3 regions of the Micromonospora sp. C28ISP2-4 genome follow, and region 2 is predicted to be linked to each of the others. Evidence: riboswitches for the same ligand, from Rfam matches in the RefSeq annotation. Region 2 holds a riboswitch; each other region holds the start of a gene.
The links. Region 2 has a riboswitch for cyclic di-AMP ahead of Q3W68_RS17140 (transglycosylase family protein). Riboswitches for the same ligand answer to the same signal wherever they lie in the genome.
Positions count from the first base shown of each region.

Region 1: it holds a riboswitch for cyclic di-AMP, as region 2 does, so the genes downstream of both, Q3W68_RS14590 (C39 family peptidase) here and Q3W68_RS17140 (transglycosylase family protein) in region 2, are expected to answer to the same signal.
Region 3: it holds a riboswitch for cyclic di-AMP, as region 2 does, so the genes downstream of both, Q3W68_RS27555 (hypothetical protein) here and Q3W68_RS17140 (transglycosylase family protein) in region 2, are expected to answer to the same signal.

Region 1 is NZ_JAUMKG010000003.1:273,952-280,988, reverse strand. It holds gene Q3W68_RS14610 (ABC transporter ATP-binding protein) at 1-198, shown strand, start outside; gene Q3W68_RS14605 (bifunctional cytidylyltransferase/SDR family oxidoreductase) at 303-1,805, shown strand; gene Q3W68_RS14600 (CDP-glycerol glycerophosphotransferase family protein) at 1,825-3,498, shown strand; gene Q3W68_RS14595 (alpha/beta fold hydrolase) at 3,545-4,291, opposite strand; partial or broken gene Q3W68_RS14590 (C39 family peptidase) at 4,490-5,333, opposite strand; cyclic di-AMP (ydaO/yuaA leader) riboswitch at 5,524-5,666, opposite strand; gene Q3W68_RS14585 (hypothetical protein) at 5,975-6,739, opposite strand; gene Q3W68_RS14580 (hypothetical protein) at 6,874-7,037, opposite strand, start outside.
Region 2 is NZ_JAUMKG010000004.1:210,992-218,028, reverse strand. It holds gene Q3W68_RS17155 (transglycosylase domain-containing protein) at 1-789, shown strand, start outside; gene Q3W68_RS17150 (M4 family metallopeptidase) at 1,202-3,265, shown strand; gene Q3W68_RS17145 (YbaB/EbfC family nucleoid-associated protein) at 3,442-3,891, opposite strand; gene Q3W68_RS17140 (transglycosylase family protein) at 4,077-4,727, opposite strand; cyclic di-AMP (ydaO/yuaA leader) riboswitch at 4,726-4,871, opposite strand; gene Q3W68_RS17135 (LLM class flavin-dependent oxidoreductase) at 5,043-6,605, shown strand; gene Q3W68_RS17130 (helix-turn-helix domain-containing protein) at 6,652-7,037, shown strand, end outside.
Region 3 is NZ_JAUMKG010000010.1:30,851-37,887, reverse strand. It holds gene Q3W68_RS27585 (LuxR C-terminal-related transcriptional regulator) at 1-603, shown strand, start outside; gene Q3W68_RS27580 (thioredoxin domain-containing protein) at 611-1,165, opposite strand; gene Q3W68_RS27575 (BON domain-containing protein) at 1,290-1,964, opposite strand; gene Q3W68_RS27570 (hypothetical protein) at 2,124-2,528, opposite strand; gene Q3W68_RS27565 (STAS domain-containing protein) at 2,947-3,306, shown strand; gene Q3W68_RS27560 (SRPBCC family protein) at 3,408-3,860, shown strand; gene Q3W68_RS27555 (hypothetical protein) at 3,882-4,955, opposite strand; cyclic di-AMP (ydaO/yuaA leader) riboswitch at 4,960-5,090, opposite strand; gene Q3W68_RS27550 (cation diffusion facilitator family transporter) at 5,234-6,148, opposite strand; gene Q3W68_RS27545 (AAA family ATPase) at 6,240-7,037, opposite strand, start outside.

The DNA.
Region 1 (7,037 bases), on a different contig from region 2:
GGCGACCGCAAGTTCCGGGTCCGCAGCGAGCAGCGGGTCCGCGAGCTGCGCGACAGCGCCGGCACGGTCTTCCTGGTCAGCCACTCGATCGGCTCGATCCGGGACACCTGTGAGCGGACCATCTGGCTGGAGAGCGGCGTCCTGAAGATGGACGGCCCCACCAAGGAGGTCTGCGACGCGTACGAGAACCAGAAGTAGCGCCCCGGAGCGCACCGCACCGGGTTCCGCCCGGAGCGGTGCGCTCCGGCGTACGCGTTAAGGTTTTCGGATCCATCCCCTTTCACCCAGAGTGAGGTACGGCAATGACGCAGGACCACACCACCGCACCGGACGCCGCGCCGGCGAGCCCGGCACCCTGGCGCCCCGCGCGTACGGTGGCCGTGATCCTCGCCGGGGGGACCGGCACGCGCCTCGGACTGGGCATCCCGAAGCAGCTCCTCAAGATCGCCGGTAAGCCGATCATCGAGCACACGCTCGCCGTCTTCGAGGCCGCGCCGGAGATCGACGAGATCATCGTGCTGATGGCCACCGGTCACGTCGACGACGCGCGGCGCATCGTCGCCGACGCCGGCTTCCGCAAGGTCACCAAGGTGATCGAGGGCGGCGAGACCCGCAACGACACCACCCGGATCGCGCTCGACGCGGTCGGCGAGGGCGACGTCAACATCCTCTTCCACGACGCGGTCCGCCCGCTGGTCAGCGCCCGGATCGTGCGCGAGTGCGTGAACGCGCTCTGGACGTACTCGGCTGTGGACGTGGCCATCCCGTCCGCCGACACGATCATCCAGGTCGACGCGGACGACTGCATCACCGACATCCCCGTCCGCTCCCGGCTGCGCCGCGGCCAGACCCCGCAGGCGTTCCGCTCCGGCACCATCCGTGAGGCGTACCGCCGCGCCGAGGGCGACCCCGACTTCGCCGCCACCGACGACTGCGGCGTGGTGCTGCGCTACCTGCCCGGCACGCCGATCAAGGTGATCGACGGCTCGGACGAGAACATCAAGGTCACCCACCCGGTCGACGTGCACCTGGCCGACAAGCTGTTCCAGCTCGCCGCCGCCCAGGCGCCCCGGCTGACCGACCACCGCAGCTACGCCGAGGAGCTGACCGGCCGGACCATCGTGGTCTTCGGCGGCAGCTACGGCATCGGCCACGACCTCGCTGAACTGGCCCGCTCCTACGGCGCCCAGGTCTTCCCGTTCAGCCGCTCCACCACCGGCACGCACGTCGAGCGCGCCGAGGACGTGACCGCCGCGCTGAAGACCGCCTTCGAGGCGACCGGCCGGATCGACCACGTGGTGGTCACCGCCGGCATCCTGGAGAAGGGCGCGCTCGCCGAGATGGACACCGAGACGATGGACCGTCTCCTGCACGTCAACTTCGTCGGCCCGGTCACCATCGCGCGCCAGTCCCTGCCGTACCTGCAGCAGACCAAGGGCCAGCTGCTGCTCTACACGTCCAGCTCGTACACCCGGGGCCGGGCCCGCTACGCGCTCTACTCGGCCACCAAGGCCGCGCTGGTCAACCTGACCCAGGCGCTCGCCGACGAGTGGGCCGAGTTCGGCGTACGGGTCAACTGCGTCAACCCGGAACGCACCGCCACCCCGATGCGGACGCGGGCGTTCGGCGAGGAGCCGGAGCACACGCTGCTCTCCTCCGAGGCGGTCGCGCAGGCGTCCCTGGACGTGCTGATCTCCGAACTGACCGGCCAGGTGGTCGACGTGCGCCGGTCCCCCGGCGAGCAGGTGGCCGCCGTACCGGCCCAGCCGGGCCCGCACCGGTCCGAGCTGTCCGCCGACGCCTGAACCCGACGGGACGTACCAGATGCGTGGTGACCTGGTCCGCAAGCTGCTCGCCCGGGTGCTGACCACCGGGCTGGCGGTGCTGGCCTTCCTCGTCGTGGCGCTCACCGGGGCGACCGGCTGGGGCCTGGCCCTGGCCGTCGCGGCGCTCGCCGCCACCGCCTGGGAGCGCCGGGTCCGGCCGTCCGCCGACGGCCTCGCCGAGACGGTGCTCGTCGCCGCCGGCATCCTGGTCGGCTACGCGCGGCGGCTCGACGACGGCTTCGACCCGGCCCTCGCGGCCACCGCGCTGGTCCTGCTCGGGCTGGTGCTGCTGGTCGGGCCGCTGCGGCAGGCCGGCGCGCTGGAGATCCGGGCGGCGAACCTCCCGGTCCGCACGTGGACACCGCTGGTCGCCGCCCGGCTCGGCGACGCGCTGCTGGCGCTGCTCGCCGTGGTGGCGCTCGCCGCCGCCCTGGCGCTGCCCGCCTGGACGGCGCTCGTCGCCGCGCTGCTCGTCGGCGCCGGGTGCGGGGCGGTCGCGCTGGACCTCGCCCGGCGCCGGTTCCGCCCGCCCGCTGGCGGCGGACCGGTCGGCCGCGCGCTGCGCCGCCACCAGCCCGAGTTCGTGCTGCACTTCTCCGCCCCGCCCGGCTCGGAGTACCAGGTCACCATGTGGCTGCCGTACCTGGAACGGATCGGCCGCCCGTTCGTGGTGGTGCTGCGCGAGCCGGAGCTGCTGCCAGCGGTGGCCGCCGCCACCCGCGCCCCGGTGGTCCTCTGCCCCACGCTGAAGGCGCTCGACGAGGCGCTGGTGCCCAGCCTGCGGGTCGCGTTCTACGTCAACCACGGCGCGAAGAACGCCCACGTGATCCGGTTCAACCAGCTGACCCACGTGCAGCTGCACCACGGCGACAGCGACAAGGCCCCCAGCGCCAACCCGGTCTCGGCCATCTTCGACAAGATCTTCGTGGCCGGGCAGGCCGCGATCGACAGGTACGCCCGCGCCGGCGTGGAGATCCCCGCCGACAAGTTCGTCGTGGTCGGCCGCCCCCAGGTCGAGGCCATCGAGGTACGCCGGGAGCCGGTCACCCCGTCCGCGCACCCCACGGTCCTGTACACCCCCACCTGGACCGGCCACAACGCCGACGCCAACTACTGCTCGCTGCCGGTGGCCGAGACGCTGATCCGCCGGCTGATCGACCGCGGCGCGACGGTGATCCTGCGCGCCCACCCGTACACCGACAAGAACCCGGCCTCGGCCCGCCAGCTCGCCCGGCTCACCGAGCTGCTCGCCGCCGACCGGGCCAAGACCGGCCGGCCGCACCTGTGGGGCGCCGCCGCGAGCCGCGAGCTGACGCTCACCGAGTGCGTCAACCGCGCCGACGCGCTGGTCTCCGACGTCTCCGGGGTCATCTCCGACTGGCTCTACTCCGGCAAGCCGTACGCGGTCACCGACACCGGCGCCGACGGCGAGCACTTCGTCGAGCGGTTCCCGCTCGCGGCGTCCGGCTACGTGCTGCGGCGCGACATGTCCAACGTGGACGAGGTGCTCACCGACCTGCTCGACGCCGACCCGAAGGCGGCGCAGCGCTGGGCGGCCCGGACCCGCTACCTGGGCGACTTCCCCGCCGACGGCTACGCCGAGGCGTTCCTCACCGCCGCCCGCCGCGAGCTGGAACCGGACTGGGCGGTCCCGGCGCCGCGCACCGCCTAGGACGCCGCCGGCCTCCCGCCGGGCCGGCGGGGGTCGGCGCGGCCGCTCAGAGGTACGGGTCGAGCAGGGCGAGCACCGCCTCCGGGTCCTCGACGTGCGCGTTGTGGCCCAGCCCGGGCAGTGTCGCCACCGGCACGCCCAGTTCCTTGAGCTGCGCGTCGGTCACCATCGGGTCCAGCTCGCCCCGGGCCAGCAGCACCGGCACGCCGGTGGCGGCCAGCAGAGCGGGCAGCCGGGGCTCCCCGACCGCGAACGCGGCCGGGTCCATCGCGAGCCGCCAGCGGCCGTCCTCACGCCGCAGCCCCGCCTCCACCACCGGATGGTCCGGCGCGAACAGCCCGGCGAGCCCGGACACCCGCAGGTAGCGGCGGGCCGCCTCGTCCCGGGTGGCGAACCAGGTGACCGGCCGGGCGGCCAGCTCCGCCGACTTGGCCAGTTCGGCCGGGGACCAGACCGCCTTGATGCCGAGCCCGACCACGGCGTCGACCGGCAGACCCCGCCGCCGGGCGGCGAGCGCCAGCGCGACCACCCCGCCGAGCGAGTGCCCGAGCAGCACCAGCCGGTCGGTGGGGCCGAGCCGGACCGGGCCGAGCCCGTCGGCCACACGCTGGGCCAGGGCGTCGAACGAGTAGCCGTCTAGCGGCGGCGACCAGCCGTGTCCCGCCAGGTCGGGGGCGAGCCAGCGGCCGGGCCAGCGGCGCTCCAGCAGCGGCGCCCAGGGCAGCCACACCTCGCCGGTGGAGCCCATGCCGTGCAGGAGAACCAGGTGCCGCTTCCCCGTCGCATCGCCCATTGGCGCAGTCTGCCACCGCCCGCCCCGGACACGCGAGAGCGAGCCCTCGCCGACCTCCGCGCCGCCCGCACCCTGATCTTGCAGTTGCGGCCCCCAGGATGCCCGGCTTTTTGTCCGCTGTGACCGGGCCACAAGTGCAAGATCAGCGGGTCGAGGGAGGGCGGAGGGGCGGGGCGGGAGGGTCGGGGTCAGGCGGAGGCCGCGTGTGGAGACCCAGTTCGCCAGGTCCGATCGTGGTGACCCAGTACGACGGCAGCGACGGGTCGGCCGAGTCGGCGATGCGTACCGTCCGGCCGTCGTTCTTGTAGCCGACCACAGCGACGTAGTGGCCGCCCGGGAACGAGTGCCAGCCGCCGTTGGTGTCGGTGGCCGTGCCGGCGACGTTCGCGACGATCGCGCGGCCGTTGCTGATCGCCTCGACCACGTCGGCCTGGAGCCGGTCCATCTGGGCCGGGGTGGCGGTGCCGGGAATCATGCGGGTCCGGTACGGGTTGCCCTTGACCTGCTGGTTGAGCACGCGGGTGGTGTCCTCGGCCGAGTTGGTGCCCATCTCGGTGGTGCCGAGGGAGGCGGCGAGCGCGTCCTGGCTGCGCTCGATGCCGGTGGCGCTGAGCGCGTTGCGCACGGCGGCCGGACCGCAGTAGAAGTAGTTGATCTGCGCCTGGTAGTCGTAGTCGAGCGTCTTGCTCGACGGCGGCTTCGGCTTGGCCTTCGCCGTGGTGTCCGGGTCGGCAGTGGCCGTCTTCGACGGGGAGGCGCTCGGCGACGCGCTGGGCGCGGCGGAAGCGCTTGGCGACGCCTGCGGTACGGCGATGCGGGCCTCGCCGCGGCTGGCCGGCTGCTCGCCGAGGCGGGCGGCGCCGAGATCGGCGACCGCTGCGGTGTTCTCCTGGGCCGGGGCGTCGTCACCGGCGGTGGCGACGGTGCCGGCGCCGGCGGCCAGCACGAGCGCGGCGGCCGATCCGGCGACGATCTGGTACGGGCGTTCGGTGACGATCCGTCGCAGCTGACGCTTCAGGTGGTGCTTCACGAAATCCTCCACGGGGCGTGAGCGGCGCAAGCCGGCCCGGCACGCGGAGGAACTCACACGTGCTGGCGGGGCCGGATGGCCGGGGGATCGGGAACGCCCGTGATGCCGGGCGCCCAGGGGGCGGGCCGGTCGCGCGTCAGGCGAGCGCGGGCACCGCGGTGCCGTGGAGGCGGGGGGACGATCGAGGGGTGGGCAAGAGCGGTACTCCTTCCGTGGCCGCCGACCGGGTTAGCTGACGGATTCGGGCGGGAAGTACGCCCTACCGCGGGCCGTGGGCTCGCGGATTCACCCCGATGTTGCTCATGGGTCCCCGGTTCGTGGAACACGATTAGGCGGGTCGGTGCGGCGTCGCCGTCGGCGATCGATTACCGCATCGGACGCGCCGACACTACCGGCGGGTATGTCCCATGCCAAGCGCTCCCACCTGCGTAAACGTGATCCGGGGTAACCGATTTCGGAACACCCGGTTACTGACTTCACTCAATGGGACAAGCAGTTTCGACGGCACCCGGCGGCGGAAAGCGGACATACGGCCAGCGCCGACCTGGCAATTGCGCGACTCGATGACCTGTTCTGCGCCGGACGCCCGTTTCGGCGGCCCGGGCGACCGGGCTCACCACGTTCCGGGTAACGATTCGGTCGAGACGGTCGTCTCAGCCGACCCGGGCGGGGCGCCAGCGTGCGTTCCGGACCGCCGCGGGCACCGGCAGGGTGCTCGGCGTCGCGCTGCGGTACGCCGGGGCGGGCCGCAGCGCCACGGTGGCCTCGTACGCCTCGGTGGCGAGCGCGCTGGCGGCCTCGGCGGCCAGCTCCGCGTCCCGCCACGCCGCCCGTTCCCGTGCGGCGGCGCTCTCCCATCCGGCCCGGCGCCCGTCCCGGACGGTGCGGGCCAGCACGATCTCCTGCTCGGCCGGGTGCCGGCGCGGATCCCACCCGTTGCGGCCCGCCAGCACGTCGGCGAGCTGGCGGGCGGTCAGGTCGCCCCGCCAGTGCGCCGTCATGGCGGCGTGGTGCAGCCAGCGCTCGCGGGCCGCGTACTCGGCCGGGGTTCGCGGCGTACGCGGGGCGGCCAGCGCGGCGGCGCCGGCCAGGCGGCGGGCGGCGGCGTCCGCCTCGTCGTACGCGGTCCAGGCCCGGTCCGCCTCGTCCTGCGCGGCCAGCCACCGCTCCCGGCGGCGACGGGCCGTCTGGGCGGCCCCGGCGGCGGCCACCGCCACCTCCTCGGCGTACCGGATCAGGTCCTCGCGGCCGGCGGCGTCGGCGTCGGCCGGGTCGGGGGCGGTCTCCGGCGCGGGGTCGCGTTCGGGCCGGGCGACGAGCGCGGCGAGCAGGCCCAGCGCGAGCAGGAGCAGGAAGGACCAGATGGCGGCGGCCTCGGGCACGGAGGTGAGGAAGTGGTACAGAGCGGTCTGCGACATGGTCGGCACCTCACGGGAAGGACCTGGCGGGAGGACCCGCACGACCTGGCCGGGGTGGGCCGGTAAGGCCACCGGGGCGGGTGCGGGGATGACGTGCGAGTGGGTGCGGAACACGGGCGCGGCCCGTGGGCGGGTCAGCGGGCGGGCGGGGCCCGCGGGCCGGCCGGCGCGGCGGCCCGTCCGGCCGGGACCGGCTCCGCCACGACCGGAACGGTCGCCCGGGGAGCGGGCGCCGGGACAGCGGCGGAAGCGACCTGCCGCTCCGCGACGCGGTCGACCTCCGGCCGCGCGGCGGTCG
Region 2 (7,037 bases):
GTCCGGGGCAATCCCCGGCCGCAGCGTGTCGACCTGCGCAGCGATCCCGCCGACGAGGTGGCGAAGCGGTTCTCCACCGAGGTCGGGATCGGGCAGTACGGGATCACCGTGCAGGACCACGCGAACGGGATGGCGACGTTCGCGGCCGGCGGCAAGCGTGCCGACGCGCACTTCGTCCGGTCGGTGACAAAGGACGACGAGCAGGTGTGGACCGAGCAGCTGCGAACGACGGACCTGGGCCTGGACCGGGAGGCGATCGACCAGCTCGACTGGACGCTGCGCCGGGTGCGGGCCGCCGAGCTGGGCAACGGCTGGGACTCCGCCGGCAAGACCGGCACGTGGCAGGCCGGGCAGAGCACCACGCAGAACGTGCACACCTGGATGGTCGGCTGGACCGGCGCGCTCGCCTCGGCCGTCTGGCTGGGCACCACCGACGGCAAGCCGCTGCGGACGAAGGGCGGCAGCTACGAGGTGTACGGCTCGACCGGCGCCGCGCCGATCTGGCGGCAGTTCATGACCCGGGCCACCGCGGCGATGAAGCTCGACCCGGGCAAGTACCGCTTCGGTGAGCCGAAGTTCCCCGGCGAGACCCCGGAGCCGACCCGGTCGGCGCCGCCGCCGACGACCGCCGCGCCCACGCCGCCGGAGTCGGAGTCGCCGAGCCCGAGCCCGGACCGGTCCAGCCGGAGCCCGGACCCGACCGGGCGGCCGACCTCGCGGCCGACGCTGACGCCGTCGCTGCCACCGCTGCCCACCGTGTCGCCGACGCGTACCCGCGGCCCGCGCTGACCCAGCCGGGCGGCGGCGCGACCGCCGCCCGGCCTCGCGCGCGGCGGCCTCGCGTCTATGCGCGCCATTCGCACACAGCGGCAACGTCCGCAATTTGCACGGCCATCTATCCATCGCTGGCGATATTCGCCCTGATCAGTGCCTATTGAAGATCATGGTTGCCTGAATCGACGTGCGCGGCGACACGCCCGACTGCCAGTCGTTGCCCAGGTCACCCATTGCTCCGGGCTCGGGCGGCGTGTGATTGTGCACCAGCGAGCCGCCGACCCCCGGCGACTCGCGACGGTCGATCTGTCGACCCGGAGCCACGCCGGCAGCTCCGGTGACCGGCCGTCACCCTGCCTCGCACCACCGCGCCGCCCGTCCCCACCGGGCTCCGTGCGGCGCGCCTGTAGAACAGGAGCACACCCCCGTGAAACTCTCACCTCGCCTCGCCGCGCTCACCGGCGCGGCCGCGGCCGGCCTGCTCGCCGCAGGCACCGCCGCCGCCGTGCAGGCCGCGCCACCCGGACCCGCCGCCCCCGACCCGGCGCAGGCCCGGGCGACCGCCGCCGACTCGGCCCGCGCGCTGGTCGCGAACCGCCCCGCCTACCTGCAGGCCGGCTCCGACGACGCGTTCGTCCAGAAGCCGGTCATCTCCTCCGAGGGCACCCAGTACGTGCCCTACGAGCGCACCTACAAGGGCCTTCCGGTGGTCGGCGGCGACTTCGTGCTCGCCACGGACGCGGCCGGCAACCTGAAGTACGCCTCGGTCGCCCAGCAGCGGCCCATCGGTGCCCTCGCCACCACTCCCGCGCTGACCCGGGGCGCCGCCGCGAAGACGGCGCGCGCCCAGCTCAAGACCGTGAACGCGGTCGAGGGCACCACGCTCGTGGTCTACACGCTCGGCGCCGCACCGGCGCTGGCCTGGGAGACCACTGTTCGCGGCACCGGCGCGGACGGCCCCAGCCGGCTCACCGTCGACGTCGACGCCCGCACCGGCGCGGTCCTGCGCAAGCAGGAGCACGTGGTGCGCGGCACCGGCACCGGTGCCTGGAACGGACCCAGCCCGCTCACGCTCAACACCACCCAGTCGGGCTCCACGTACACCATGAAGGACCCGACGGTCACGAACCTGAGCTGCCAGGACGCGGCGAACAACACCACGTTCAGCGGCTCCGACGACGTGTGGGGCAACGGCACCGCCACCAACAAGGAGACCGGCTGCGTGGACGCGTTGTTCTCCGCGCAGACCGAGCACAAGATGCTCTCCCAGTGGCTGGGCCGCAACGGCGCCAACGGCAACGGCGGCTACTGGCCGATCCGGGTGGGCCTCAACGACCAGAACGCCTACTACGACGGCAGCCAGGTGCAGATCGGCAAGAACACCGCCGGTCAGTGGATCAGCTCGCTGGACGTGGTGGCGCACGAGATCGGCCACGGCATCGACGACAACACCCCCGGCGGCATCTCCGGCGGCGGCACGCAGGAGTTCGTGGCGGACACGTTCGGCGCGGCCACCGAGTGGTTCGCCAACGAGCCGTCCAGCTACGACGCGCCGGACTTCCTGGTCGGCGAGAAGATCAACCTGGTCGGCTCCGGCCCGATCCGCAACATGTACAACCCGTCAGCGCTCGGCGACCCGAACTGCTACTCCAGCAGCATCCCGTCGACCGAGGTGCACGCCGCGGCCGGCCCGGGCAACCACTGGTTCTACCTGCTGGCCAACGGCAGCAGCCCGACCAACGGGCAGCCGTCCAGCTCGACCTGCAACGGCAGCAGCGTGACCGGCCTCGGCATCCAGAAGGCCATGAAGATCATGTACAACGCGATGCTGCTGAAGACGTCGTCCTCGTCCTACCTGAAGTACCGCGTGTGGACGTTGCAGGCGGCGAAGAACCTCTACCCGAGCAGCTGCGCCGAGTTCAACGCGGTGAAGGCGGCGTGGACCGCCGTCAGCGTGCCGGCCCAGTCCGGTGAGCCGACCTGCGCCGGCGGCACCCCGACGCCCACGCCGAGCACCACGACCACCCCGCCGTCGGGCGGCTGCTCCGGCAACAAGCTCGCCAACCCGGGCTTCGAGTCGGGCAACGTGAGCTGGAGCGCCTCGTCCGGCGTCATCACCACGGACAGCGGCCAGGCCGCGCACGGCGGCTCGTACAAGGCGTGGCTGGACGGGTACGGCTCGTCGCACACCGACACGCTCAGCCAGTCGGTGACGATCCCGGCCGGATGCCGGGCGACGCTGAGCTTCTGGCTGCACGTCGACAGCGCGGAGTCGACCACCAGCACCGCGTACGACAAGCTCACCGTCAAGGCGGGCAGCACCACGCTGGCCACCTACTCCAACCTGAACAAGGCCACCGGCTACGTGCAGCGGTCCTTCGACATCTCGTCACTCGCGGGCACCACGGCGACCATCTCGTTCAGCGGCGTGGAGGACAGCTCGTTGCAGACGTCCTTCGTCGTCGACGACACCGCGGTCACAGTGAGCTGACCGTGGCGTGGCGCGGCCGGTCGTCGTCCTCCCGGCGGCCGGCCGCCTCCTCGTGTCAGGCCGGCGCCGCGTCGCGCGTGGTCGGCGCCGCGTCGCGCGTGGTCGGCGCCGCGTCGCGCGTGGTCGGCGCCGCGTGCGGGGCGGCGCCGCGTCGCGCCGGGGCGCGTGCGGTCGGGTCAGGCCGGGCGCCCGGCCCGGGACGGGGTGCCGCGGTCGCGGTGGATCCGCGCGGCCGCCTCGTGCATCGCGCGGCCGAACAGCTCGGCCTGATCGCCCATGCTGCCGAGCCGGGCGGCGAGCGCGTCGGCGTCGGCCCGCGCCGACGCGCTGACCCGGTCGTCCAGCTCGGACAGCGCGGCGTTGGCGGCGGCGACGAGATGCCCGCAGAGGACGTCGAGGGGCTCACCGGCCAGCTCCGGGTCGACCGTCACGGAATCCAGCCGGCCACCCTGGACGGCGACCGCGCGGACCCGCCCGCCGGCGGCAGTGCCCTCGGCCCGGAGCAGGTCGCCCGGCTCGCCGTCGGCGTGCGCCGAGGCCCGGGAGCGCATCGCGGTGAGCGCCTGCTGCGTGCGGGTCAGCAGCTCGTCGAGGCTCGCGGCCGCCGAGAACGGGTCGTTGGTCATTTCCGCGCCTTCTTCACGTCTTAGCCGAGCACCGTGACCCTAGCAACCGGCTCCGACGAATCGCGGTCACCCGCTGTCGCGGGCCGCGCCCCGGCACCGCGAGCAGGCCGGACACCGGCGACGCGGCGTGTCGCGGACGGAGCGAACGCCCGGCCGGACGGGCCGGCCGGGCGTTCGAGGGCCACTCAGCGCAGGCGCAGCCGCTGACCGGGGAAGATCAGGCCGGGGTCGTCACCGACCACTGCGCGGTTGCGCTCGTGCAGGGCACGCCAGCCGCCGTCGACGTGCTGCGCCACGGCGATCTCCGACAGCGTGTCCCCGCGCCGGACCACGTACGTCCCGGCGCCGGTCGCGGGTTGTGGCGCCGCCTTCGTCGCGGGCCGCTGCGGCGCGGCCTTACGCGTGGCCGCCCGCTTCGGGGCGGCCTTGCGCGGGACGGCCTTCGTGGTGGCCCGCTCGCCGGCCGCGGCCGACCCGGAGCTCGCCGAGCCGCCCTTCCTGCCGCAGACCGGCCACGCGCCGATGCCCTGCCCGCGCAGCACCTTCTCCGCGACGGCGATCTGCTCGGACCGGCTGGCCAGGTCGGCGCGGGCGGCGTACTTCTTGCCGCCGTAGCCGTTCCAGGTGGCGCGGGAGAACTGGAGCCCGCCGTAGTAGCCGTTACCAGTGTTGATCTTCCAGTTGCCGCCGGATTCGCAGCGCGCGACCGCGTCCCAGTTGACGCCCGCGCTGGCCGGAGCAGCCGGGCCGAACAGGGCCGCGGCGCCGACGGCGGCGCCGGCCACCACCGCTCCGAGCGCGGTACGGCGGCTTCGGGCTGAGTATTCAGTTGCCATGTGGATTCCTCCACGCCGACGAGGTGAGCTGTCGGGTTCGGGCCGAGGAGCCCGGCCGCCGGTGGCGGCTTCACCCCGAGGTGACGATGCACCGTGGAACGTGTGGTTCCCCCGCTCCCGCGCGAGGTTCGGTTACCGGGGCCGGCGGCGGGATTTGGCGTTTCCGGCACGCGGTGTCCGCGTCTGCGAACGAAACCGACGCTAGGAGCGTTTTGCGACGATCGTCCACTTCTTGTGACGCTCTTCACCCGGCCGGGCTACCGGTGACGGCGCTACGGTGGCAGGGCCAGGCAAGATCACGGGAGGGCGGGACGGATGACCGATCACGGACACGAGCTGACCTTCGGCGGGTTCCTCACCCCCGCCGCCGGGCAGCCCGACCAGGTGGTGGCGCTCGCCCGGCTCTGCGAGCAGGTGGGGCTGGACCTGGTCACGTTCCAGGACCACCCGTACCAGCCGGGCTTCCTGGACACGTGGACGCTCATGTCCTACGTGGGCGCCGCCACCGAGCGCATCCGCCTGGCCGGCAACGTGCTCAACCTGCCGCTGCGCCAGCCGGTGGTGCTGGCCCGCAGCATCGCCAGCCTGGACCTGCTCACCGGCGGCCGGGTCGAGCTGGGACTCGGCGCGGGCGCGTTCTGGGACGCGATCGAGGCGACCGGCGGGCGGCGCCTGTCCCCCGGCGCCGCCGTCGACGCCCTCGACGAGGCGATCCGGGTGATCCGCGAGGTCTGGGACACCGACCGGCGCGGCATGATCCGCGTGGACGGCGAGCATTACCGCGTGGTGGGCGCCAAGCGCGGTCCGGCGCCCGCGCACCAGGTCGGCATCTGGGTCGGCGCCTACAAGCCGCGGATGCTGCGCCTGGTGGGCCGCGCCGCGGACGGCTGGCTGCCGTCCCTGTCCTACCTGCCGAAGGGCCCCGACGAGCTGCCCGCCCTGAACAAGCTGGTCGACGAGGGCGCGGAGGCGGCCGGGCGCGACCCGGCCGCGATCCGCCGTATGCTCAACGTGACCGGCACGTTCGCCCGCTCGTCGGCCGGCTTCCTGGCCGGGCCGCCGGAGCAGTGGGTGGAGGAACTGGCCGGGCTCACGCTGGAGCACGGCATCACCACGTTCATCCTCGGCAGCGACGAACCGCGCGCGATCCAGATCTTCGGCCAGGAGGTCGCGCCCGCCGTGCGGGAGCTGGTCGCCGCCGAGCGCACCGCGCCCGGCGGTGGCGACGACCGCGCGGCCCCCGACGAGCAGACCGCCGCCGGCCCGAGCACGCTCGGCGTCACCCCCACCCCCGACCCGGGGGTACGCCTGAGCGCGCGCCGCCCCTGGGACGAGTCCACCCGCCCGAGCGCCCCGCCGCCACCGGCCGGACACGTCTACCCGGCCCGGGGACAGGCCGCCGGGCAGCACCTGGTGGACGTGCACGATCACCTGCGCCAGGAGCTGGCCCAGGTGCGCGACCTGCTGGAACAGGTCAAGCAGGGCTCGGTCACGCCGGGTCGGGCGCGGGCCGCACTGAACGAGATGACCATGCGGCAGAACAACTGGACGCTCGGGGCGTACTGCGCGGCCTACTGCACCATGGTCACCCAGCACCACGGGCTGGAGGACGCCTCGATCTTCCCGCACCTGCGCCGCTCCGAGGCCGGGCTGGCAGCGGTGCTGGACCGCCTGGAGGAGGAGCACGTGGTGATCCACGGGGTGGTGGAGAGCGTGGACCGGGCGCTCGTCGAGCTGGTCCGCCGGCCCGGCGACTTCACCGGACTCCAGGAGGCGGTGGACCTGCTCACGGACACGCTGCTGTCGCACCTGTCGTACGAGGAGCACCAGATCGTCGAGCCGCTGGCCCGGCACGGATTCTTCCCCGGCCAGCTGTGAGGTAGCTGACTTCTGTAACCCTAAGCCAGAGGGTACCGTCGACGCCATGACGGACCTCCTCGCCCAGCGTGACTCCTGGTCCACCGCCAACTGCTCGATCGCCCGGGCGCTGGAGGTGGTCGGCAACCGCACCACGTTGCTCCTGTTACGGGAGGCGTCGTTCGGCACCCGCCGCTTCGACGACTTCGCCCGGCGGGTCGGCGTCAGCGAGCCGGTGGCCGCCGCACGCCTCAAGCAGCTCGTCGCCGACGGGCTGCTCGACCGGCGTCCCTACCGCGAGCCCGGGCAGCGCACCCGCGACGAGTACGTGCTCACGGCAAAGGGAAGCGACCTCATCCCGGTGCTGGTCGCGCTACGGCAGTGGGGCGACGCGTACGCCGCCGACGAGGCGGGCCCGGCGGTCCGGCTGGCCCACGACGAGTGCGGCGCGGC
Region 3 (7,037 bases), on a different contig from region 2:
CTGCTCGACGCGGCGGGCGACGGGCCGGCGCCGGCGCTGGCGGCCGCGCGGCTGCGGCTGCGCGCCGGTGACGCCCGGGCTGCCGAACGGGCGCTGCCCGACTGGACCGCGCCCGGCGCGGCGGACTGGCCGCTGCCGGTGCGGCTGGGCGCCGGGCTGCTCGACGCGGCGCTCGCCGGCGCCACCGGTGACGCCCGGCGCGCCGGCCGGCTGCTGGAGGAGGTGCTGGCGCTCGCCGAGCCGGACGGCTTCCGGCGCGTCTTCACCCGGGCCGACCCCGGGGTACGGGACCTGCTCGCCGCGCGGCTGGACTCCGGCACCGCGTACTGGGCCACTGTGAGCGAGCTGGTCCGGGGCGTGGACGCGCAACCGGCCGCCGCGACGGCGGACGGCCCGGCCCGGACGCTCGACGAGCCGCTCACCGAGCGGGAGCTGACCATCCTGCGCTATCTGCAGAGCATCCTGTCCAACGTGGAGATCGCCGCCGAGCTGTCGCTGTCGGTCAACACGGTGAAGACGCACGTGCGCAACATCTACCGCAAGCTCGACGCGACCCGCCGGCGGGACGCCGTCCGGCGGGCGCGCGAGCTGCGGTTGATCTGACCGTCGCTCAGCGGTCGTCGGCCGCGGCGTCCACCACGGCGAGCAGCTCGGCCAGGTCGTAGCCGCCGTCGTGGCGGACGTCGTTGACGAACAACGTCGGGGTGCCGTTGACGCCGCTGCGGATACCGCCGACGAAGTCCTGCCGGACCCGGTCGGCGTAGTCCTGCCGGCCGACCTCCGCGGCGACCTCCTCCGGCGACAGGCCGATCTGCTCGACGCCCAGCGACAGGTGCACCGGGTCGAGCTGGTCCTGGTGCTGGTAGAGCCAGTCGTACATCTCCCAGAACCGGTCCCGGGCGGCGGCGGCCTCGGCGGTCTCCGCGGCGCTCTCCGCGTACGGGTGGACGTTGGTGATCGGGAAGTGCCGGTACGCCAGCCGCACCGTGTCGGCCCGCTGGCGCAGCACCTCGGTCAGGTTCGGGTACGCGGCGCCGCAGAACCGGCACTGGAAGTCGCCGTACTCGACGATCGTGACCGGCGCGTCCACCGGCCCTCGCACATGGTCGCGTTCGGTCACCGGGATCCGCAGTCGTGCGGTGGTGACCTGGAGTGGCGTGGTCATCCGGCACTCACCCGCCGATCCGAGTCCGGCCGAACCAGCGCGTCGAGCCCGTTCGGATCACTCATGTCTCCCACCATGGCCGCGATCCGGGTGAGGCGGGCTCACCCGGGCGGGGTGGTTCCGGTCAGCGCACGACCAGGTGGTTGTGCACCTCCCGGATGCCGGGGGCGTTCCACACCACCCGCTCGATCTCCTCGCGCTCGCCGGCCGAGTGGACCTGCCCGTCCAGCAGCACCGTGTCGCCGTGCACCCGCACGTCGACCTCCTCGGCCTCGGTGGCGCGGTTGCGGGCCAGCGCGTCCACGATCCGCTCGGCCAGGTCGCGGCCGCCGGCGTGCGCAGCGGGGCGCACGGCGATCCCGTTGCTCACCCCGCGTACGCCGGTGAGCCGGGCGACCGACCGTTCGGCGGCCCGCCGCTGGTACTCCCACTCGACCTCGCCGTGCAGCGTGACCCACCCGTCGGCCACAGTCACCTGCAACGCCTCGATCGGCACGAACGCGTCCCACTCCAGCGCCCGTACGGCCGCGACAGCGATCTCCGGGTCCTCCCGTCCGGCCGTCGTGTCGATCCGGACGGCGAGGTCGTTGGCGACCGCGCGGACCCGGGCGACCCGGTGCGCGGCCCGCTCGGCGGCCCACTTCTTGGCGTAGCTGTCCACCCGGCCGGTGAGCGTCACCACGCCCTCGGTGACGGTCACCCCGATCTCGTCCGGGCCGACCCGCGGCTCCCAGGTCAGCTCGTCGAGCACGGCGGACTGGATGTCCCGGTCGGTACGCGTGACCGTGTCGGTGGCCATCCGGCTCTCCCTCCCGTCGATCGCGGCGCGGGCACGTGGTCCCGCACCCGCGATCCTGCGCGTGTCCCGGGTGAGCGGCCCTCACCCGCTGCGGGTGAGGCAGCACGACGGCCGCCCCGGGAACCCCGGGAGCGGCCGTCGTCGTGTCGTACGGGCGGGTCAGCCGTCCAGGCCGGCCGGGGAGTTCGGCCGGTCGACGTCAACGAACTCGATCTCGTCGGCGGCGCGGTCCCGGCTGCCGGCGGCGCGCGCCGCGGTGCCGGCAGCCCAGCCGATCGCCGCGCCGGCGAGTGCCGCCGCGATCAGCAGCGTCCACGGCAGCGCGGGCCGGCGGCCGGCGAGCGCGTCGAACGCGAGGGAGGCCCGGCGGCGTGCCTCCTCGGCGGCGGAGCCGACCAGGTCGGTGGCGTCGTCGGCCAGGCCGGAGGAGCTGCGGCGGGCGGTACGGGTGGCGTCGCGCACGCTGTCACCGGCGGAACCGACGGCGGAGAGCAGGTTCTGCCACGCCTGGTCGGCGACGCGCTCGGCCTTGCCCCGGCGGTCCAGCAGGTTGGATCCGAACATCTTCTACCTCCTCGGGTGCCGAAGGCCGGCGGCCACTTCGGACTCCGGTGTCCATCCGGCGGGTTCCTGTCCCGGGCAGTGCCCCACCGGCGCGCCCGGCAAACCATGCGCGGCTCACGGGCGGCCCGGGCAACGAACGGGACGAACCACCCGAACGCGCCGGGACCGGTGCCCACGGGACGTGCGTGCGCCAGCTACCCTGGTCGGCGGATCGGCGGGCCCGCCCGGCCACACGGCTGGCCGCGGTCCGCCCTGAAGGGGAAACTGGAACCCGGAGGTCCGGATTGGGTACGCCCAGGTGTGCCCAGTTCGCGAATTGCTCATCCCGGGGGGTGGCGACCGGGCCGTCGGAGGAATACGCTCGGTCGCGGCCCGCGTACTGATGAGGCGCCCGTCATGGGCGAGTGGAGGTGCTCGCGTGAGCCTGTCGATCGTGAAGTCGGTGCGGCCGGGTGGTGTCGTCCAGATCGCGCCCCGTGGGGAGATCGACGTCGACACCGCGTACGAGGTGCGGGAAGCGATCGCCGAAGTGCTCGCGAAGGGTCGCCCCTCGCGGATCGAGCTGAACATGCGGCTCGTCACGTTCATCGACTCGGTCGGCATCAGCGCCATGGTCGCGGGCTTCCAGACCTGCGAGGTCAGCGGCGTCAAGCTCGTGGTCACCGAGCCGAGCCGGTTCGTGCACCGGCAGCTCTGGGTGACCGGCCTGCTCGGCCTGTTCGGCGCGCCCGAGCCGTGGTTCGCCGACGACACCCCCGAGGTGCTGCCCGGCGCCTGAGCGCCGTTCACATGCCCTGCGGCCAGGGGACCTTCTACCCGTTGCCAGTCCGGCGTCGGTACGGGACGATCGTCGCGACGCACGACGGCGAGGGGGCCCGCTTGCAGAGCAGCGACAGCTTCAGCTACACCGTGCAGGCCCGGTGCAGCCGGGCCGACGCGGTGGCCCTGCTGGGTGACCTGAGCCGCCAGGGTGAGCTGCATCCGCTGATCGTCCGGGTCCGGAAGCTGCCGTCCCGGCCGGGCGCGCTGGGCAGCTACGCGATCACCGACCGGCTGCAGCTCGGCCCGTTGCACTTCCCGGTCACGTACCAGGCGGACGTGCTGATCGCCAGCGAGGACGAGGTCGTCACAGTGGCGCGGCAGCAGCCCGCCACGACGGTACGCAACCACACCCGGCTGCGCGACGAGCCCGACGGCACGGTACGCATCGACGTGGAGATCACGCTCACCGCGCCGGCGCCGCTGTTCGGGTACGCGTTCCGCCAGGCCCGGGCGGCTCACCTGGGCCTGGCGGCGCGTCTGGGAGCGACCCTGGAGGGCCGGCCGGCCTGATCCGGCCGGCCCGCAGGGCGCTCAGTACACCGACAGGTGCACGTGGTTGGTGTGGTCGCTGGACGGGTCGCCGTTGCCGCCGCTGTACGACTTCCACCCGCTGCTGGGCAGCCAGATCTGCTTGAACCAGATCACGTAGAGCACGGCGAGCGGGTCGGCGTTGCGTACGAAGTACGCGGCCAGGTTGTTGCCGTACGTCCGGTCGCCGCCGGTGGCCACGCCGCCGAAGCCGTTCTTCTGCGCGGCGAAGTCGCAGGCACGTCCCTTCGGGTGCTCACCCGAGCCGCTGGGCCGGTGGCAGGAGACGTACCGGGTGAAGCCCGCCGCCTTGGCCTGTTGCAGCGCGTGCAGCGTGCGCGGCGTGATGCAGCCGTCGGCCGGGGTCGGGTCGTTGACGCTGCACGACTCCGACGGCCAGGAGCCGTCCGAGTTGCGCGGCGCCGGCTTCGCGTTCTTGCTGGAGGTGCCCTGGACGCTGCCGCCGCCGCTGCTGCTGCGTGAGGCCCGGTCGTTCGCCACCTCCAGGGCGCGCTCGGCCTGCTCCTTGCGCTTGGCCATCACCGTCACCTGCTTGCGCTGCTCGCGGATCTCGCCGTCGAGCTGGGCGCGGGTGCGGGTGGCCTCGTCGCGGGTGGTGATCAGGTCGCGCAGCGTACGGTCCTCGTTCGCGGCTACCTGTTCCAGTGCGGCGGCCCGGTCCATGAAGCCCTCCGGGCTGCTGCTGCCGAGCAGCGCCCCGGCGGTGCCCAGGCGGCCGTTGCGGTAGGCCACCGCGGCGATCTCGCCGACCTTGGCGTCGCGTACGGCCAGCTCGGCGCCGACCGTCTTGAGTTGTTCGTTGAGTTGTTTCTGGCGGCTCACCGACCGGTTCAGCGCGGCCTTCGCCTCCAGCCAGCCCTTGCTGGCGGCGTCGAGCTGGGCACGCAGTTCGGGCGTGCCGCCCTCGTCGTCGCCGGGCGCGGCGGCGAGCAGGCCGGTCGCCGGCGCCGCCGAGGCGGGGGAGGCCGGAACGGTCGCGACGCCGAGGGTCAGCGTCGCGACGAGCAGGGCCGCCAACCGGGCGGCCGTCCTTCGTACAGGTGCCACTGGGGGCATTCACACGTCCTTCCGTCAGCGCCGACCGGGTTAGCTGACGGGTTCGGGACGGAAGATCCCTACCGCTGACGCGGATGCACCCCACGTACGTGGTTCCCCGGCTCGTCCCTGCGGACGATTAGGCGACGGCCGCCCCACCGGGGCCGGTGGCGCCCGCGGGTGCGGTCGCGACCGAGACTACCGGCGCTGCCCGGGCGCGGCTCTGTGGAGCAGTGCCACTAGGCGGGGCAAAACCGGCATAAGACTACATTAGCCACAGTGATTTAAGTGTGTCCTAATCACCACTCGGTCTGTCCGCACACTCCGGCCGACGCTCCGGGTTCGACCTGCAACGTGGCGTGATCGATGGAGAAGTCCTCGTGCAGGGCGGCCCGCGCGGCGGCCAGCACCCCGGCCGGGTCCGCGCCCGGGTCGGTGGTCAGGTGCGCCGAGGCCACCTCCATGCCCGAGGTGAGCGTCCAGACGTGCAGGTCGTGCACCTCGGCCACGCCGGGTACGGCGGCCAGCCGGTCGTGCACGGCGGTCACCTGGAGGTGTTCCGGCGCGGCCTGCACCAGGATGCGCAGCGCGGCCCGGCCGAGCCGCCAGGTGCGCGGGAGGATGAACAGGCCGATCCCGACGGCGACCAGCGGGTCGGCCCACCACCAGTCGGTCAGCGCGATGACCAGCGCGGCGGCGATCACGCCGAGCGAGCCGAGCAGGTCGCCGAGCACCTCCAGGTACGCCCCGCGCAGGTTGATGCTCTCCTTCGACCCGGCGCGCAGCAGCGCGAACGCGACGATGTTGGCGAGCAGGCCGAGCACCGCCACCACGAGCATCGGGCCGGCCAGCACCTCCGGCGGCTCGCCGAAGCGGCGCACCGCCTCGACCAGGACGTAGATCGCGACGGCGCCGAGCAGTACGGCGTTGGCGAGGGCGGCGAGCACCTCCAGCCGGTAGAGCCCGAACGTCCGTTGCGGGTCGGTGCCGGCGCGGCGGGTGGCGGTGATCGCCGCGAGGGCCATGCCGATGCCGAGGACGTCGGTGAACATGTGCCCGGCGTCGGAGAGCAGTGCCAGGGAGCCGGTGGTGAAGGCGGCGACCGCCTCGACCACCATCAGGGCGGCGAGCAGCGCGAAGGCGGCCCAGAGGCGGCCCCGGTGGCGGTGCGCCGCGTTGGCCACCGCGCCGCTGTGGTCATGACCTGCGCCCACGCCAACACCCTTCCTGCCCCGTACCGGCCCGGCCCAATGTATGTTCACATCGCTATGTATGCAAGTGAACTGTGGGTGGCGGCGGGGCCGGTCACCCCACCGGGTCGAGCGTGGTGAGGCGCTGGGTGGCCCGGGACAGCGCCACGTAGAGCGTGCGGACGCCCGAGCCGGGGTCCGCCCGGATCTCGCCCGGTGCCACCAGCACCACACCGTCGTACTCCATGCCCTTGGCCTGGAGGCTGGTGACGACCTGCAGGCGGCCCGCGCCGAGCGCGCCCAGCCAGCCGGCCACCTCGTCGCGGCGCGGCACCGGCGTGATCACGCCGACGGTGCCCTCCACCTGCGCGAGCAGCGCCTCGGCCGCCTCGACGGTGGCCGCCGGCAGGTCGGCGGCGGGCACCGTGCGCTCGATCGGCGGCACGCCCGTGGACCGGACCGCGTCGGGCAGCGGCAGGTCCGGGTAGAGCCGACGGATCTCCGCCGCCGCCACCGCGAAGATCTCCGCCGAGTTGCGGTAGTTGGTGGTCAGCTCGTAGCGGTGCCGCTTACGCCGGCCCAGCGCCTGGTCACGGGCCCGGTCCAGCTCCTGCGGGTCGCCGGTCCAGGCGGTCTGCGCCGGGTCACCGACCACGGTCCAGGACGCCAGCCGCCCGCGCCGGCCGATCATCCGCCACTGCATCGGCGAGACGTCCTGCGACTCGTCCACCACCACGTGCGCGTAGTCGCGGTAGTCGGCCGGACGCTCCCGCGCCGCCGCGCGGGCGGCGCGCTGCCGGTCGGCGTACGTGCTCAGCTCACGCACACCCCCAGCGAGCTGGTACGGGTCGCGCTTGGGGCGGGCCCGCTGCACCGGCTTGCCGAGCAGCGCGTCCAGCTCGTCCAGCAGCGC